4 regions of the Streptomyces griseoviridis genome follow, and region 2 is predicted to be linked to each of the others. Evidence: riboswitches for the same ligand, from Rfam matches in the RefSeq annotation. Region 2 holds a riboswitch; each other region holds the start of a gene.
The links. Region 2 has a riboswitch for cobalamin ahead of DDJ31_RS08820 (cobalamin biosynthesis protein). Riboswitches for the same ligand answer to the same signal wherever they lie in the genome.

Region 1 (4,437 bases), 770 kb from region 2:
CCCCTGCCACTGACCCGAGGGACGCCGCACACCCATGAACTCCGCAACAGTGAGAAACCTCCTCGTCCGCGGCATGCTGGCCGGCCTCGGCGCCGGACTGCTCGCCCTGGTCGCCGCCTACCTCCTCGGTGAGCCCTCCGTCGACAAGGCGATCGGCTTCGAGGAGTCCCACGCGCACAGCCACGAGCACGAGGTCGAACTCGTCTCCCGCTCCCTCCAGTCCACCGCGGGACTCGCCACCGGCGTCCTGCTCTACGGCATCGCCTTCGGCGGCATCGCCGCGCTCGCCTACTGCTTCGCCCTCGGCCGGGTCGGCCGCTTCTCGCCCCGCGCCACCGCGCTGCTGCTCTCCGGCTGCGCCCTGCTCGCCGTCTACGTCGTGCCGTTCCTGAAGTACCCGGCCAACCCGCCCGCCGTCGGCGACGGCGACACCATCGGCAAGCGGACCACCCTGTACTTCCTGATGATGGTGCTCAGCGTGCTCCTCGCCGTCGCCGCGACCCTGCTCGGCAGACGGCTCGCCCCCAGGCTCGGGAACTGGTGGGCCACGGTCGCCGCGGTGGCCGCGTTCGCCGTCGTGACCGGCCTGGCGTTCGCGCTGCTGCCGGTCATCAACGAGGTGCCCGCCGACTTCCCGGCGGCCGTCCTGTGGCGCTTCCGGCTGGCCGCGCTCGCCATCCAGCTCACCCTGTGGACCGGCTTCGGCCTCCTCTTCGGGGAACTCGCCGAACGCGTCCTCAACCCGAGGCCCGCGACCGCGGCCGGTGCCAGGGCGGTCCCCGCCGCCAACTGACCGCGCCACCCCACCGATCACGAGCGACCACCGATCACGAGCGAGCACCCGCGAGGGCCCGCGGACGACCTGTCCGGGGCCCTCGCGCGCGCTCTCCCGCCGCTCACGTGACCCACCCGACCCCCGGGACACCACCGGCATCTTGATAGCCTCGGTGCGCCAGTCGAGCCACACCCGAGGCCAGGGAATCCGGTGCGAATCCGGAACTGACGCGCAGCGGTGAGGGGGACGGGCGGGGCACAGCACGCCACTGGGAGACCGGGAAGGCGCCCCGTCCGGACGAACCCGAGTCCGAAGACCTGCTGGCACCTCCGCGCCCCGCGGAGGACACCCGTAGGCAAGGCTCCGCGTACAGAGCCCCGACCACCGAGGCATACCCGTGCTCCGTTCCACCCGCCGCCTCGCGGCGCTCCTGCTCGCCCCCGCCTTCCTGCTCACCGCGTGCGGCGGCTCGGCCGACAGCACGGCGGAGGCCGACAGGACGTCCGCCGCCGGCTACCCCCTCACCCTCGACAACTGCGGGACCGAGGTCACCGTCACCGCGGCCCCCGAGCACGCGGTCTCCCTCAACCAGGGCACCACCGAGATCCTGCTCTCCCTCGGCCTCGCCGACCGGATGGCCGGCACCGCCACCTGGACCGACCCGGTGCTCGGGAGCCTGGAGAAGGCCAACGCGGGCGTGCCGAGGCTGGCCGAGAACAACCCGTCCTTCGAGAAGGTCCTGGACGCGAGCCCCGACTTCGTCACCGCCTCCTTCGTCTCCACCCTCGGCAAGGGCGGTGTCGCCAGCCGGGCGCAGTTCGAGAAGCTCGGCGTGCCCACCTACGTCTCGCCCTCCGACTGCTCCGAGGGCAAGGACAACGACACCGGCGGCGACGGCTCCCGCAGCAAGCCCCTCACCCTCGACGCCGTCTACGGCGAGATACGCGACCTCGCCCGCGTCTTCGGCGTCGAGCAGCGCGGCGAGGCCCTGGTGACGCGTCTCAAGTCGCGCGTCACCGCCGCCACCGAGGGGCTGGACGCCTCGGACGTCTCCCTCATGTACTGGTTCGCCAACTCGCAGTCGCCCTACCTGGCCGGCTGCTGCGGCGCCCCCGGCGCCATCACCCGCGCGGTCGGCGCGCGGAACGCCTTCGCCGACACCCACGACGAGTGGCCCCAGATCAACTGGGAGACCGTCGCCGACCGCGACCCCGACGTCATCGTCATCGGCGACCTGACCCGCAAGCAGCAGACCGCCGAGACCGCCCAGGCCAAGATCCGCTTCCTGGAGACCAACCCGGCCACCCGCAACCTCACCGCCGTCAAGAAGAAGCGATTCATCAGCCTCAGCGGCCAGGCCATGAACCCGTCCATCCGCACCGTCGACGGGATCGAGCAGGTCTCCTCCGCCCTGCGGGCGTTCGGGCTCGTCACGTGAGAACGCGCCTGGTCCTGCTCTCGCTCGGCGGCCTCGCCGCGCTCCTCACGTCGATCGCCTTCGCCGTCACCATCGGCCCCGCCGCCATCTCCACCGCCGACGTGTGGACGGCCGTCGCCGCCCACCTCGGCCTCGGCGACAGCACGCTCACCCCCCTGCGCGACGGCATCGTCTGGGACCTGCGGATGCCCCGCACCCTGCTCGCCGCCGTGTGCGGCGCGGGGCTCGCGGTCTGCGGCGCCGTCATGCAGTCCCTGCTGCGCAACCCGCTCGCCGACCCGTTCGTCCTCGGCGTCTCCTCCGGCGCCTCCACCGGCGCCGTCGCCGTCGTCGTGCTCGGCGTCGGCGGCGGAGCGATCTCGCTCTCCGCGGGCGCCTTCCTCGGCGCGCTGCTCTCCTTCGGCCTGGTCCTGCTGCTCAGCCACATCCTCGGCGGCAGCACCGACCGGGTGGTGCTCTCCGGGGTCGCCGCGATGCAACTCTTCTCGGCGCTCACCTCGTTCACCGTTCTGACCTCGGCCGACGCCGAGACCACCCGGGGCGTCCTGTTCTGGCTGCTCGGCTCGCTCACCGGCGCCGACTGGGGCCAGGTCGCGCTCTGCGCCGCCGTCCTCGCCGTCGCGCTCGCGGTCTGCCTCGGCCACGCCCGCACCCTCGACGCCTTCGCGTTCGGCGCGGAGGCCGCCGCCGGACTCGGCGTCCATGTCGCCAGGACCCGGCTGGTCCTGCTCTCCGTGACGGCGCTGCTGACCGCCGTCCTGGTCAGCTGCGCCGGCGCGATCGGCTTCGTCGGCCTGGTGCTGCCGCACGCCACCCGCGCGCTGACCGGCTCGGGCCACGCCCGTCTGCTGCCGGTCACCGCGCTGACCGGCGCCGTCTTCCTGGTGTGGGTGGACACCGCCGCCCGTACCGTCCTCGACCCCCAGGAGGTCCCGGTGGGCGTGGTGACGTCCCTCATCGGCGTGCCCGCCTTCGTCGCCGTGCTCTACCGCGGCCGGAGCAAGGCGTGAGCGGCCTCGGCGCGGACCGCGTCGTGCGCCGCGTCGACGGCCGGGTCATCGTCGACGGTGTGACACTCGCCGTCGACGCGGGGGAGACCGTCGGACTCCTCGGCCCCAACGGCTCGGGCAAGTCCACGCTGCTGCGGATGCTGGCCGGTGTCCTCGCGCCGAGCGCCGGGGTCGTCACCCTGGACGGGCGCCCGCTGCCCGAGGTCGGCCGCCGGGCCACCGCCCGCCGCGTCGCCACGGTCGAACAGCACGCGCACACCCAGACGGAGCTGACCGTCAGGGACGTCGTCGCCCTCGGCCGCATCCCGCACCGGCGGGCGTGGACACCGGCGTCGGAGGCGGACGCCCGCGCGGTCACCGAGGCGCTGGACCGCACCGGACTGACCGGGCTGGCCGACAGGTCCTGGCACACCCTGTCCGGCGGCGAACGCCAACGCGCCCAGATCGCCCGCGCGTTGGCCCAGGAACCCCGCGAACTCCTCCTCGACGAGCCGACCAACCACCTCGACATCCAGCACCAGTTGGACCTGCTCGACCTGGTCGCCGGCCTCCCCGTCACGACGGTCGTCGCCCTGCACGACCTCAACCTCGCGGCGATGTACTGCGACCGCCTGCTGATCCTGCGCACCGGCCGCGTCACGGCGGAGGGCACTCCGGGCGAGGTCCTGACCCCGGAACTGATCGCCGAGGTGTACGGGGTACGGGCGGAGGTGACGCACGGGCCGGGGTATCCGGTGATTCGGTTCGTGCGGGGGGTGACGGGGGTGGGGGCGGGGGTTCGTTGAGGGTGTGGGGGACGGTGGAGGTGGCGGCGGTCGGGGGTTCGCTGAGGCTGTGGGGAGCGCGGAGGAGGCGGCGGGGTTTGCTGCGGCTGTGGGAACGGTGGAGGCGGCGGCCGGGGGTTCGCTGAGGGTGTGGGGGACGGCGGAGTTGGCGGGGCTCCTCGTCGGCCCGGCCGACGGCGGCTCCGCGCACGCCGGGCGGCTCTACAGTGAGCCCGGGTGGGAGTGAACGCCGGGCTCCGACGGCCCGCGGGGCAACTCTCCTGCCGGGCACCGGGTCGCGGCCGACGTCCACCCGAGTCCGGTCGAGGAGAGCAGAGGAGCGGCGCCGAGTGACCACCACCCCGTCCGACACCCCGTCCGACCCGTGGTCCGCGCACTACGCGGACGGCAAGGAGTTCTCGCCGCTCGGTGACGCCGAGCGGCGGCTGC
Region 2 (4,437 bases):
CGGGTGAGGGTCTTCTCGCGGGCGAACCGCACCCGCACGGGCAGCAGTCCGAGTCCTTCGACCCGGCCGCGCCGGCTCTCGACGTTGTCGTCGATCCGCTCGCCGAGGAGCTGGAAGCCGCCGCAGATGCCGAGCACCGGGCGGCCCTCGGCGGCCCGCGCGGCGAGCGCGTCGGCGAGCCCGCGCTCGCGCAGCCACTCCAGGGCCCGCACGGTGGCGCGGGTGCCGGGGACGATCACGAGGTCGGCGTCGGCGAGTTCGGCGGGCCGGTCCACGAACCGCACCACGACGCCCGGTTCGGCGGCGAGCGCGTCGACGTCGGTGAAGTTCGACATCAGCGGGACGGCGCAGACGGCGACCCGCAGCACGTCCTCGCCGAGCGGCGGCGCGAGGTCCGACTCGCGGACGGGGCCGCGCAGCGACACCGCCATGCCGTCCTCCTCGTCGATGCCGAGGCCGGTCCTGAACGGCAGCACGCCGTAGGCGCGCCGTCCGGTGAGGCCGTGCAGCATGTCGAGGCCGGGCTCCAGCAGGCTGACGTCGCCGCGGAACTTGTTGACGAGGAACCCGGCGACGCACGCCTGGTCCTCGGCCGACAGCAGGGCGACGGTCCCGAAGAAGGAGGCGAAGACGCCGCCACGGTCGATGTCGCCGACGACGAGCACGGGCAGCCGCGCGCCCCGGGCGACGCCCATGTTGACGATGTCGGTGCGCCGCAGGTTGATCTCGGCGGGCGATCCGGCGCCCTCGCAGATCACCGCGTCGTGTCCGGCGCGCAGTTCGGCGAGGCAGTCGAGGACGGTGCCGAGCAGCCGCTGCCGCCGACCGCCGTGGTAGCCGCGCGCGCTCATCTCGCCGACCGGCTTGCCGAGCAGCACGACCTGGCTGCTCTGCTCGCCGCCCGGCTTGAGGAGCACGGGGTTCATCAGCGCGGTCGGCTCGATCCGGCAGGCCTGCGCCTGCATGGCCTGCGCGCGTCCGATCTCGGCGCCCTCGCGGGTCACGAAGGAGTTGAGGGACATGTTCTGCGCCTTGAACGGCGCGACCTTGACGCCCTGGCGCACCAGCCAGCGGCAGATCCCGGCCGTCACGACGCTCTTGCCCGCGTCGGAGGTGGTGCCGGCGACGAGGAGTCCGCCGCCCCTCATGACCGGCGTCCGCTCGCCAGCAGCCGGCCGGCCGCGCAGACCCCGAGGGCGAGCAGGCCGACGCGTGCGGAGAGCCGTACCGCGCGGTCGATGTCGGGCACGGTGACCGCGCGTCCCGCGGCGCCGCCCAGGACCGGCCGGTGCTCGACGCGGCCCGCGTAGGAGAGGGTGCCGCCGAGGCGCACCCCGAGCGCTCCCGCGAACGCGGCTTCCACCGGGCCCGCGTTGGGCGACGGGTGCGCGCCCGCGTCGGCGCGCCAGGCCCGCAGGGCACCGCGCGGGTCGTCGCCCGCGACGGCGGCGAGGACGGCGGTGAGCCGGGCGCCCGGCCAGCCGGCGAGGTCGTCGAGGCGGGCGGAGGCCCAGCCGTAGCGGTGGTGCCTGGGCGACCGGTGGCCGACCATGGCGTCCAGGGTGTTGACGGCCCGGAACCCGAGCAGCCCGGGGACCCCGGCGACGGCGCCCCACACCAGCGCGCCGACGACCGCGTCCGAGGTGTTCTCGGCGACGGACTCGACGACGGCACGGGCGATCTGGTCGGCGTCCAGCGCCTGCGGGTCGCGGCCGCACAGATGCGGCAGCCGGGCCCGCGCGCCCGCCAGGTCCCCCGCCTCCAGGGCCCGTGCGACGGCGCGCGCCTCCCGGCCGAGGGAGGTGCCGCCGACGACGGCCCAGGTGGCGGCGGCGGTCAGGGCGACGGAGGCGGCGGGGGAGGAGCGGACGGCGCGGGCGGCGACGGCACCGAGGCCGACGGCGCCACCGGCGCACACGGCGGTGTGCAGGGCGCCCCACCCGCGGTGGTCACGCCACAGCACCCGCTCCACGGCGCCCGCGGCCCGTCCGAACACGGCGACCGGATGCCCGTGGCGGGGATCGCCGAGCAGTCGGTCGCCGAGGAGGCCGGCGGCGGCGCCGTACGCGAAGACGCGATCGGCACGCATCGGGTCAGTCGGTCACGGGGTCGGGCAGGGCCGGGACGCTCGGCTTCGGTCGGGTGCCGCGCATGGCGATATGTCCTCACTCAGGGTGTCCGCGCCCTGGTTCGACGAGACCGGCGGTGAGAGTTCCTGGCTCCCGGGGGTTCCTACCCCGGTGACAGTGGCGGGACCGCGCCGGATTCACACCGGCTTCCTCTCGTGCCGCCGTACTTGGCCTCGGCAGTCCACCACGCTGCACAACGGCAGTCAACTTGCTGTTGACCTGCGGTGAAGGAGTGTGCCGAGGCCCACACGCGAAGGGGTGCGGGACGGTGTTCCGTCCCGCACCCCTTCGCGTGTGGGCCCGACGCCCGGCGCGGTTCAGGCGACGATCAGGGAGATCCCGTACGCCACGGCCGCCGCGCAGGCGGCGAAGCAGGCGTACGCGCCGGTGACGGCCAGCGGCGCCGACCCGCCCTGCGCGGTGGCCCGTTCACGGCGGGACAGGCCCGCGATGCCGAGGGTGAACAGGGCCACGAGGGCCACGGTGACCACGAGGCTGACGCCGAAGACGGAGCCAAGGGACGCCCAGTCGATCTTCATGTCGGGGTTCCTCCGTTACCGGGTGGACGGGCTCAGACGGCGGCGGGACCGGCGGCCGGTTCCGTGCTCTGGGCGGTGGCGGGCGGGGCCGGGATGGTGGCGGTCAGGGTGTCGGGGACGGTGCCCGCCGGGGGCGGGATGACGGCGGCGATCGCCTGCGTCACCACGCCGGCCGGCTCGGCCTGGTCGGCCGCGACGACGTTGTGGTGGTCGATGACCTCGCGCCTGGACAGCTTCCAGATGGCCGCGCTCGAGGCGATCAGGAAGACGGCGACGGCCGCGGTGCCCCAGTCGCCCAGGTTGGTCACGGACTCGGCGAGCGCGCCCACCAGGGCGGCGGCCGGCAGGGTCAGGCCCCAGGCGACGAACATCCGGGTGGCGGTCGACCAGCGGACCACCCCGCCCTTGCGGCCCAGGCCCGCGCCCATCACGGAGCCGGAGACGGCGTGCGTGGTGGAGAGGGAGAAGCCGAGGTGCGAGGAGGCCAGGATGACGGTGGCCGCGCTGGTCTGGGCGGCGAAGCCCTGCTGCGGCTGGAGGTCGGTGAGGCCCGTGCCCATGGTGCGGATGATGCGCCAGCCGCCGAGGTAGGTGCCGAGCGCGATGGCCAGACCGGCGGAGAGGATGACCCAGGTGGGCGGGTCCGAGTCGGGGGCGATGGCGCCGCCCGCGACCAGGGCGAGGGTGATGATGCCCATCGTCTTCTGCGCGTCGTTGGTGCCGTGGGCGAGCGAGACCAGCCCCGCGGAGGCGATCTGGCCGGTCCGGTAGCCCTTGGCGGCGGCCTTGCCCTCGGCCTTCTGGCCCAGGGTGTAGGAGAGCCGGGTCGCCAGGAGCGCGGCGACGCCCGCCACGATCGGGGCCGCGACGGCCGGGATGAGCACCTTGGTGACCAGCACGTCGCCGTGCACCGCGCCGGCGCCCGCCGAGGCGATGGTGGCGCCGATCAGGCCGCCCATCAGGGCGTGCGACGAGGAGGAGGGGAGCCCGACGAGCCAGGTCAGCAGGTTCCAGAGGATGGCGCCGACCAGGGCGGCGAAGATGACCTCGGGACGGATACCGCTCTCGTCGACGAGACCTTTGGAGATCGTGTTGGCGACCTCCACGGAGAGGAAGGCGCCGACAAGGTTGAGCACGGCGGACATGGCCACCGCGACCTTGGGCTTGAGCGCACCGGTCGAGATGGTGGTGGCCATCGCGTTGGCGGTGTCGTGAAAACCGTTCGTGAAATCAAACGCGAGTGCGGTTACTACCACAATCGCGAGGATCAGCGAGAAGTTTTCCATTTACCCAGGCAATCGTTCGAAGTCATTGGCGTGTTGAACGTAGGCAACCTGGATGAACGGAAGGTGAACTGGGGCGGGCGGCAGGGTGACCGTGCGGGAGGGTTGCCGCTCCCTTCGGTTCCGCCGCCCCACGGGCCCCGCGGCTATCCGCCCCGGGCGAACTTCCGCAGTTGGGCGAGGCTGCCGTTGAAGAGATTCTGGTCACCCGGCAGGCTCCCCCTGGTGCCGTGCTGCCAGAAGGTCCAGTACGGCCATCCGCCCGGCAGCGATCCGGCGTTCGAGGCGCCGGGACGGGCGATCCACAGCGGATTGGCGGACAGCGCCCGGCTGTCGCCGGTACAGGCCTTCCACCAGTGCGCGGTCGTGTAGATCACCGGCGGGCGCCCGACGAGCCGCTCCACCTCGTCGCTGAACGACCGGATCCAGTCGACCATGCGCGCCTTGCCGAGCCCGTAGCACCGGTGCCTTCTGTCGTACGGGTTG
Region 3 (4,437 bases), 3.7 Mb from region 2:
CGCTCACCATGACCGCGTACCGGCTCTGGCAGCGTGAGCAGCGCGCCCGCGCCGCCGCGCAGGGGGGTGCGGCGGAATGAAGGACGGCGTGAACGGCGTCGCGCTCGGCGTCTTCATCTTCTTCTTCCTGGCCGTCACGGTCGTCGGCTTCCTGGCCGCGCGCTGGCGCAAGGCCGAGAACGAGCACAGCCTCGACGAATGGGGCCTGGGCGGACGGTCGTTCGGCACCTGGGTCACCTGGTTCCTGCTGGGCGGCGACCTCTACACCGCGTACACCTTCGTCGCCGTGCCCGCGGCCGTCTACGCGGCGGGCGCGGCCGGCTTCTTCGCGGTGCCGTACACGATCCTGGTCTACCCGCTGATCTTCACCTTCCTGCCCCGCCTCTGGTCGGTCTCGCACCGGCACGGCTATGTGACGACGTCGGACTTCGTGCGGGGCCGCTTCGGCTCCAAGGGCCTCTCGCTCGCGGTCGCCGTCACCGGCATCCTCGCGACGATGCCGTACATCGCGCTCCAACTCGTCGGCATCCAGGCGGTGCTCGACGTGATGGGCGTGGGCGGCGACGACGGCACCAACTGGTTCGTGAAGGACCTGCCGCTGCTGATCGCCTTCGGCGTGCTGGCCGCGTACACCTACTCCTCGGGGCTGCGGGCGCCCGCGCTGATCGCCTTCGTGAAGGACACGCTGATCTACATCGTCATCGCGGTGGCGATCATCTACATCCCGATCAAGCTCGGCGGCTTCGACGAGATCTTCGCCAAGGCCGACGCGAAGTTCACCGCGACGGGCGTGGGCGGACTCGCGCCCCCCGCGGCCGGCCAGTGGACCTACGCCACGCTGGCGCTCGGCTCCGCGCTGGCGCTGTTCATGTACCCGCACTCGATCACCGCGACGCTCTCCTCCAGGAGCCGTGACGTGATCCGCCGCAACACCACGATCCTGCCCCTGTACTCCCTGATGCTCGGCCTGCTGGCGCTGCTCGGCTTCATGGCGATCGCGGCCGGGGTGAAGGTGGACAACGGACAGCTGGCGATCCCGCAGCTGTTCGAGGACATGTTCCCCGACTGGTTCGCGGGCGTGGCCTTCGCGGCGATCGGGATCGGGGCGCTGGTGCCCGCGGCCATCATGTCGATCGCGGCGGCGAACCTCTTCACCCGCAACATCTACAAGGACTTCATCAAGCCGGACGCCACGCCCGAGCAGGAGACCCGGGTCTCCAAGCTGGTCTCGCTGCTGGTGAAGGTGGGCGCGCTGGTGTTCGTCCTCACCATGGACAAGACGGTCGCCATCAACTTCCAGCTCCTGGGCGGGATCTGGATCCTTCAGACCTTCCCGGCCCTGGTCGGCGGCCTCTTCACCCGCTGGTGCCACCGCTGGGCGCTGCTCGCCGGGTGGGCGGTCGGCATGGTCTACGGCACGGTCGCCGCGTACGGGGTGGCGTCGCCGACCCAGAAGCACTTCGGCGGCTCCTCCGACGAGATCCCCGGCATCGGTGAGATCGGTTACATCGGCATGACCGCGTTCGCCCTCAACGCCTTGGTCGTGGTGGTCGCCACCTTCGTCCTGCGGGCCCTGAAGGCCCCCGAGGGCGTCGACGAGACCCGCCCGCAGGACTACACGGCGGACGCCGGCGACCCGGGCGTCCAGGTCGAACTGCCCCCGGCGACGGCGGGTTCCACCCACTGAGACACCCCCAGCACCGCGCACCACCGACAGCGGGCCGCCGATCCGGGAGGACGGCGGCCCGCTGTCACGCTCCGGAACCGTCACCCGCGAGCCGCTGCACCGGCACCCTCGCCGTCGTCCGCGAAGCCCCCGCCGCCGCCCTCGGACGGATGTCCCGACGGGCCCGCGTCGAGCGCACAGGGCCCTTCACGGGGCGTTCCCGAGACACCCGGCGGCCCGCACATCCGACCCCCGGACGCGCGGCTTCCGGGGGCCCCGCCAGATCACTGTGCTCACCTACGAGTTGACGCTCCGAGACCGGCACGACACAACATCTGGGGGTGCTACCGCAGCCCGGCACTAGATGTATGCTCATGCTCGCTGTCGCCGCAGGGGAATCCGGTGCGAATCCGGAACTGTCCCGCAACGGTGTACTTGCGTACATTCGCGTACCCGCGTGCCGTACGCACGTCCAGTCCGAGGACCTGCCGACAGTGCGCCCGGCCTCCCGGTCCGGGTGCCCTGAGACGTCCGGGCCTCGCGGAATGGGCGGTTGGACGCGGCGTGTGTGCGCCCGCGGCCGACCCCTGCCCTCTTCGAGGCCCCCGTGCCGAGCGAGGGAGAGCCCCCACGTGACCATCGCGCCAGTCGACCCGGCTTCAGTCACCCCGGTGGAGAACGACGGCCCCGGTGCCGCGCTGCTGCGGACCCTGACCGAGCTGACCGCCGACCTCCCCGACGCCGACCCCGGCCGGGTCGCCGCCTCCGCGCTGCGCGGCCGGTCCGCGCGGGCCGACGAGGCGGAGCTGCGCGAGCTGGCCACCGAGGCGGCGGCCGGACTCATCTCGGAGGACCCCGCCTACTCGCGGCTCGCCGCCCGGCTGCTGACCATCAGCATCGCCGTCGAGGCCGCCACCCAGGGCGTCACGACCTTCACCGAGTCCATCGCCGTCGGCCACCGCGAGGGCCTGATCGCCGACCGCACCGCGGAGTTCGCCCGGGTGCACGCGTCCCGCCTGGACGCGCTGATCGACCCGCGCGGCGACGACCGCTTCGGCTACTTCGGCCTGCGCACCCTCTACAGCCGCTACCTGCTGCGCCACCCGATCACCCGCAAGGTCGTCGAGACGCCCCAGCACTTCCTGCTGCGGGTCGCCTCCGGCCTCGCCGAGGACGACACCGCCCGCTCGGTCGACGAGGTCTCGGCGCTCTACGGGCTCATGAGCCGCCTGGACTACCTGCCGTCCTCGCCCACCCTCTTCAACTCCGGTACCCGCCACCCCCAGATGTCGTCCTGCTACCTGCTGGACTCGCCGCTGGACGAGCTGGACTCCATCTACGGGCGCTACCACCAGGTGGCCCGCCTCTCCAAGCACGCCGGCGGCATCGGCCTCTCCTACTCCCGCATCCGCTCCCGCGGTTCGCTGATCCGCGGCACCAACGGGCACTCCAACGGCATCGTGCCGTTCCTGAAGACGCTGGACGCCTCGGTGGCCGCCGTCAACCAGGGCGGCCGGCGCAAGGGCGCGGCCGCGGTCTACCTGGAGACCTGGCACTCCGACATCGAGGAGTTCCTGGAGCTGCGCGACAACACCGGTGAGGACGCCCGGCGTACGCACAACCTGAACCTCGCGCACTGGATCCCGGACGAGTTCATGCGCCGGGTCAACGCCGACGGGCAGTGGTCGCTGTTCTCCCCCTCGGACGTGCCCGACCTGGTCGACCTGTGGGGCGACGAGTTCGACGCCGTGTACCGCGAGGCCGAGGCGGCGGGCCTGGCGAAGAAGACCATGCCGGCCCGTGAGCTGTACGGCCGCATGATGCGCACCCTCGCGCAGACCGGCAACGGCTGGCTGACCTTCAAGGACGCCGCCAACCGGACCGCGAACCAGACGGCCGAGCCGGGCCACGTCGTGCACTCCTCGAACCTCTGCACGGAGATCCTGGAGGTCACCGACGACGGCGAGACCGCGGTCTGCAACCTGGGCTCGATCAACGTCGGCGCGTTCGTGGCCGACGGCGACATCGACTGGGAGCGCCTCGACGAGGCCGTCCGCACCGCCGTGACGTTCCTCGACCGGGTCGTCGACATCAACTTCTACCCGACCGAGGAGGCGGGCCGCTCCAACTCCAAGTGGCGGCCCGTGGGCCTGGGCGCCATGGGCCTCCAGGACGTCTTCTTCAAGCTGCGGCTGCCCTTCGACTCGGACGGCGCGAAGGCCCTCTCCACCCGGATCTCCGAGCGGATCATGCTGGCCGCCTACGAGGCGTCCGCCGACCTCGCCGAGCGCAACGGCCCGCTGCCCGCCTGGGAGAAGACCCGCACCGCGCGCGGTGTGCTGCACCCCGACCACTACGGCGTCGAGCCGACCTGGCCCGAGCGGTGGGCCGCGCTGCGCGCCCGGATCGCCACCACCGGCATGCGCAACTCGCTGCTGCTCGCCATCGCCCCGACGGCGACGATCGCGTCCATCGCGGGCGTGTACGAGTGCATCGAGCCGCAGGTGTCCAACCTGTTCAAGCGCGAGACGCTGTCAGGCGAGTTCCTCCAGGTCAACTCCTACCTGGTGGAGGAGTTGAAGAAGCTGGGCGTCTGGGACGCCCGCAGCCGGGAGGCGCTGCGCGAGGCCAACGGCTCGGTGCAGGACTTCGCGTGGATCCCGGCGGACGTGCGGGCGCTGTACCGCACGGCGTGGGAGATCCCGCAGCGCGGTCTGATCGACATGGCCGCCGCCCGCACCCCGTACCTCGACCAGGCCCAGTCGCTGAAC
Region 4 (4,437 bases), 6.2 Mb from region 2:
GGACATCGTCGAGGCGGGCCGGGGACCAGTGCGGGTCGCGGTCCTTGTCGATGATCTGGGCGCGGACGCCCTCGACGAGGTCGGGCGCGGTGAGGGCGTGGCAGGAGACGCGGTACTCCTGCTCCAGGACCTCTTCGAGGGTGGCGAGCCGGCGGGCGCGGCGCATCGCGGCCAGGGTGACCTTGAGGGCGGTCGGCGACTTGGAGAGCAGGGTCTCGGCGGTTTCCTTGGCCGCGGGATCGCCGTGCGCGAGGAGCCGTCGGACGATCTCCTCGACCGTGTCGGCCCGGTAGCAGGCGTCGATCCACTCCCGCCTCGCGGCCAACTCGCCCTCGGGCAGCGGCCGCACGTGCCGGGCGAGGGCTTCGTCGACGGGCAGGGCGGCGAGGTCGTCGAGGAGGATGTCGAGCGCGGCGGACGGCACGAAGTGGTCGGCGAGTCCGCAGAGTACGGCGTCGCCCGCCCCGAAGTGGGCGCCGGTCAGGGCGAGATGGGTGCCGAGTTCGCCGGGGGCACGGGAGAGGAGGTAGGTGCCGCCGACGTCGGGGACGAAGCCGATGCCGGTCTCCGGCATGGCGATCCGGGAGCGTTCGGTGACGATCCTGACCCCGCCGTGCGCGGAGACGCCGACGCCGCCGCCCATGACGATGCCGTCCATGACGGCCACGTAGGGCTTGGGGTAGCGGGCGATGCGGGCGTTGAGGTGGTACTCGTCGCACCAGAAGGCGGCCGACGCGGTGCCGTCGCCGTCGCGGGCGTCGTCGTGCACGGCGCGGATGTCGCCGCCGGCGCACAGGCCGCGTTCGCCAGCTCCGGTGAGGACGATCGTCCGCACGGACGGGTCGTGTTCCCAGGCCGCCAGGGCGTCGTCGACGCGGCGGACCATGGTGTGGTCGAGGGCGTTGAGGGCCCGGGGCCGGTTGAGGGTGAGCCGGCCGGCCCGGCCGGTGACGCTCACCAGGACGGATCGCTCGGTCTTCTCGGCGTCGGTCATCCGAACGCCTCCGTCAGGCCGCGGGCCACGATGACGCGCATGATCTCGTTGGTTCCTTCCAGGATCTGGTGGACACGCAGGTCACGGACGATCTTCTCGATGCCGTACTCGCTGAGGTACCCGTACCCGCCGTGCAATTGGAGGGCGCGGTCCGCGACCGAGTATCCGGTGTCGGTGGCGAACCGCTTCGCCATCGCGCACAGGTACGGTGCCTGCGGGTCGTGCCGGTCGAGGGCCTGGGCGGCCTGCTGGACGAGGGCGCGGGCGGCGGCGAGTTCGGTGGCCATGTCGGCGAGGCGGAAGCGCAGGGCCTGCGCGTCGAGGAGGCGGGTGCCGAACGCCTGCCGGTCGGCGAGGTGGGTGAGGCTGCGGTCGAGGGCGCTGCGGGCGCCGCCGAGCGAGCAGGCGGCGATGCCGAGGCGGCCGCCGTTGAGGCCGTTCATCGCGATCCCGAAGCCCTGGCCCTCGCGGCCGAGGAGCCGGTCGGCGGGCACCCGGACGCCGTCCAGGACGACCTGCCGGGTGGGCTGGGCGTGCCAGCCCATCTTGCGTTCGTCGGGGCCGAAGGAGACGCCGGGGTCGTCCTTGTCGACGAGGAACGCGGAGATGCCCTCGGGTCCCGCACCGCCGGTGCGGGCCATGACGAGGTAGAGCTGGGCGGCGCCCGCGCCGGAGATGAACTGCTTGGTGCCGGTGAGGGTCCAGTGGTCGCCGTCGCGGACGGCGCGGGTGGTCAGGGCGGCGGCGTCGGAGCCCGCGCCGGGTTCGGTGAGGCAGTAGCTGGCGAGGTCGTCCATGGCGCACAGGCGGGGCAGCAGGTGCGCGCGCTGGGCCGGGTCGCCGTAGTGGTCGACCATCCAGGCGACCATGTTGTGGATGGAGAGGTAGGCGGCGAGGCAGGGGCAGCCGGAGGCGAGGGTCTCGTAGACGAGGACGCCGTCGGCGCGGCTGAGGCCGGAACCGCCGGACTCCTCGCGGACGTGGACGCCGCCGAGTCCGAGCCCCGCGGCCTTGCGCAGGACGTCGACGGGGAAGTGGCTGTCGCGGTCCCAGGCGAGGGCGTGCGGGGTGATGTGGTCGTGGGTGAAGTCGAGGGTGGTCTCGACGAGAGCCTGCTGGTCCTCGGTGAGGAGGGTGCCGGTCATGGTCGTCAGCCCATCGTGGGGAGGGTGAAGCCGGCGCCCTCGCGCACTCCGGCGGCGGGCCAGCGGGAGGTGACGGTCTTGGTGCGGGTGTAGAAGCGGACGGCGTCGGGGCCGTGCTGGTTGAGGTCGCCGAAGCCGGAGCGCTTCCAGCCGCCGAAGGTGTGGTAGGCGACCGGTACCGGGATGGGCACGTTGACGCCGACCATGCCGGTGTCGACGCGGCGGGTGAAGTCGCGGGCGGTGTCGCCGTCCCGGGTGAAGAGGGCGACGCCGTTGCCGTAGACGTGTTCGCTGGGCAGCCGCAGGGCCTCCTCGTAGTCGGCGGCGCGGACGACGCAGAGGACGGGGCCGAAGATCTCCTCCTGGTGGATGCGCATGGCCGGGGTGACCCGGTCGAAGAGCGAGGCTCCGGCGAAGAACCCGTTCTCGTGCCCTGGGAGGGTGAAGTCCCTTCCGTCGACGACGAGTTCGGCGCCCTCCTCGACGCCGAGGTCTACGTAGGAGCGGACCCGGTCGACGGCGTCCCGGCCGACCAGCGGGCCGAAGTCGGCCTCGGGGTCGTCGCTGCGGCCGATGCGCAGGGCGGCGATGCGGTCGCGCAGACGGGCGACGAGGGCGTCGGCGGTGGCCTCGCCGACGGGGACGGCGACGGAGATGGCCATGCAGCGCTCGCCCGCGGAGCCGTACCCCGCGCCGATCAGCGCGTCGACGGCCTGGTCGAGGTCGGCGTCGGGCATGACGATCAGGTGGTTCTTGGCGCCGCCGAAGCACTGGGCGCGTTTGCCGTGGGCGGCGGCGGTGGCGTAGACGTGCGCGGCGACGGGCGTGGAGCCGACGAAGCCGAGGGCGGCGACGCGCGGGTCCTCCAGCAGGGTGTCGACGGCCTCCTTGCCGCCGTTGACGACGTTGAGGACGCCCGGTGGCAGGCCCGCGTCGAGGAAGAGTTCGGCGAGCCGCAGCGGCACCGAGGGGTCGCGTTCGGAGGGCTTGAGGAGGAAGGCGTTGCCGCAGGCCAGGGCGGGGGCGGCCTTCCAGAGGGGGATCATCGCGGGGAAGTTGAACGGGGTGATGCCGGCGACGACGCCGAGCGGCGAGCGCAGCGAGTGGACGTCGATGCCGGTGCCCGCGTTGTCGGTGAACTCGCCCTTGAGCAGGTGCGGGATGCCGGCCGCGAACTCCACGACGTCGAGGCCGCGTTGGAGGTCGCCGTGGGCGTCCGCGACGGTCTTGCCGTGCTCGCTGGAGAGCAGCCGGGCGAGTGAGTCCTTCTCCTTCTCCACCAGTTGGAGGAAGCGCAGCAGGACGCGGGCGCGGCGCTGCGGGTTCCACTCGCCCCACTCGCGCTGGGCTCGGGCGGCGTCGGTGATCGCGGCCTCGGTCTCGGCGCGGTCCGCCAGCGGGACCCGCGCCTGGACCTCGCCGGTGTTGGGGTCGTGGACGTCGCCGAAGGATCCCGAGGTGCCCGGGGTGTGCCGGCCTGCGACGAAGTGGGTCAACTCGCGTACCGGACGCGGGTCGTTGCTACGGATCATCGGTGCCTGCTCTCGTCAGGTGATCCGGGGATGGCGCGCGGTCCCGGCACGCGGGCGCGAGGGGGTGCCGGTGCGTGCGTGGGGGCGCGCGAGACGCGGGTGGCGTGGGCGCGTGCGACGTGACGACGTCAGGTGCGGGCTGATCCGCCGTGCGGGCGGTGCCGTCGGGCGGTCCCGCCGAAGGCGTGGATGCGTACCGGTGCCATGCGTGTCAGCTCCATCCTCGTGGACAACACGGAACGTTCCGCGGCCGGTATCCTGACTCCCGGATCTGCGCGCGCCGCCCGCCTTCCCGACCTCGTGCTCGTCAGTGGCGTGTCGCTCGACGGCGTGCTCCCCGGTCACAGTGGCGGGACCGTGCCGGACTCACACCGGCTTCCCTGCACCGCGGACCTTTCCCCGACTATATAGTTGGACGTCCTAGTAAATCCACCAGTCCGCCGACCTTCGGGGCGAAGTCCCAGGTCACAGTGGGTCGGATACGGCCGTTCGGGGAGTCGGCGGAACGGCCCGGGGCCAGGCGGCCTCGCGCAGCAGGCGCAGGCCGTTGAGGCCGACGATGACGGTGGAGCCCTCGTGGCCGGCGACGCCGAGCGGCAGCGGAAGGGTGCCGATCAGGTCCCAGGCGACCAGGACGGTGACGAACACCCCGGCGACGACGAGGTTCTGGACCACCAGGCGGCGCGCGGTGCGGGAGAGCCTGACGACCGCGGGGACGGTGGCGAGTTCGTCGCGGACGACGACGGCGTCCGCGGTCTCCAGGGCG

Region 1: it holds a riboswitch for cobalamin, as region 2 does, so the genes downstream of both, DDJ31_RS05360 (ABC transporter substrate-binding protein) here and DDJ31_RS08820 (cobalamin biosynthesis protein) in region 2, are expected to answer to the same signal.
Region 3: it holds a riboswitch for cobalamin, as region 2 does, so the genes downstream of both, DDJ31_RS25585 (ribonucleoside-diphosphate reductase subunit alpha) here and DDJ31_RS08820 (cobalamin biosynthesis protein) in region 2, are expected to answer to the same signal.
Region 4: it holds a riboswitch for cobalamin, as region 2 does, so the genes downstream of both, DDJ31_RS36395 (CoA-acylating methylmalonate-semialdehyde dehydrogenase) here and DDJ31_RS08820 (cobalamin biosynthesis protein) in region 2, are expected to answer to the same signal.

What each region holds. Positions count from the first base shown of each region.
Region 1 covers NZ_CP029078.1:1,432,618-1,437,054, reverse strand. The annotation lists gene DDJ31_RS05370 (CbtB domain-containing protein) at 1-13, shown strand, start outside; gene DDJ31_RS05365 (CbtA family protein) at 35-793, shown strand; cobalamin riboswitch at 937-1,114, shown strand; gene DDJ31_RS05360 (ABC transporter substrate-binding protein) at 1,173-2,213, shown strand; gene DDJ31_RS05355 (FecCD family ABC transporter permease) at 2,210-3,223, shown strand; gene DDJ31_RS05350 (ABC transporter ATP-binding protein) at 3,220-4,008, shown strand; gene DDJ31_RS05345 (hypothetical protein) at 4,097-4,234, shown strand; gene DDJ31_RS39630 (bifunctional class I SAM-dependent methyltransferase/NUDIX hydrolase) at 4,338-4,437, shown strand, end outside.
Region 2 covers NZ_CP029078.1:2,197,687-2,202,123, reverse strand. The annotation lists gene DDJ31_RS08825 (cobyric acid synthase) at 1-1,148, opposite strand, end outside; gene DDJ31_RS08820 (cobalamin biosynthesis protein) at 1,145-2,089, opposite strand; cobalamin riboswitch at 2,191-2,330, opposite strand; gene DDJ31_RS08815 (hypothetical protein) at 2,447-2,668, opposite strand; gene DDJ31_RS08810 (inorganic phosphate transporter) at 2,701-3,954, opposite strand; gene DDJ31_RS08805 (lysozyme) at 4,098-4,437, opposite strand, start outside.
Region 3 covers NZ_CP029078.1:5,890,286-5,894,722, reverse strand. The annotation lists gene DDJ31_RS25595 (DUF3311 domain-containing protein) at 1-80, shown strand, start outside; gene mctP (monocarboxylate uptake permease MctP) at 77-1,687, shown strand; cobalamin riboswitch at 2,035-2,173, shown strand; gene DDJ31_RS25585 (ribonucleoside-diphosphate reductase subunit alpha) at 2,299-4,437, shown strand, end outside.
Region 4 covers NZ_CP029078.1:8,429,953-8,434,389, reverse strand. The annotation lists gene DDJ31_RS36405 (enoyl-CoA hydratase/isomerase family protein) at 1-994, opposite strand, end outside; gene DDJ31_RS36400 (acyl-CoA dehydrogenase family protein) at 991-2,139, opposite strand; gene DDJ31_RS36395 (CoA-acylating methylmalonate-semialdehyde dehydrogenase) at 2,145-3,671, opposite strand; cobalamin riboswitch at 3,903-4,076, opposite strand; gene DDJ31_RS36390 (heavy metal translocating P-type ATPase) at 4,137-4,437, opposite strand, start outside.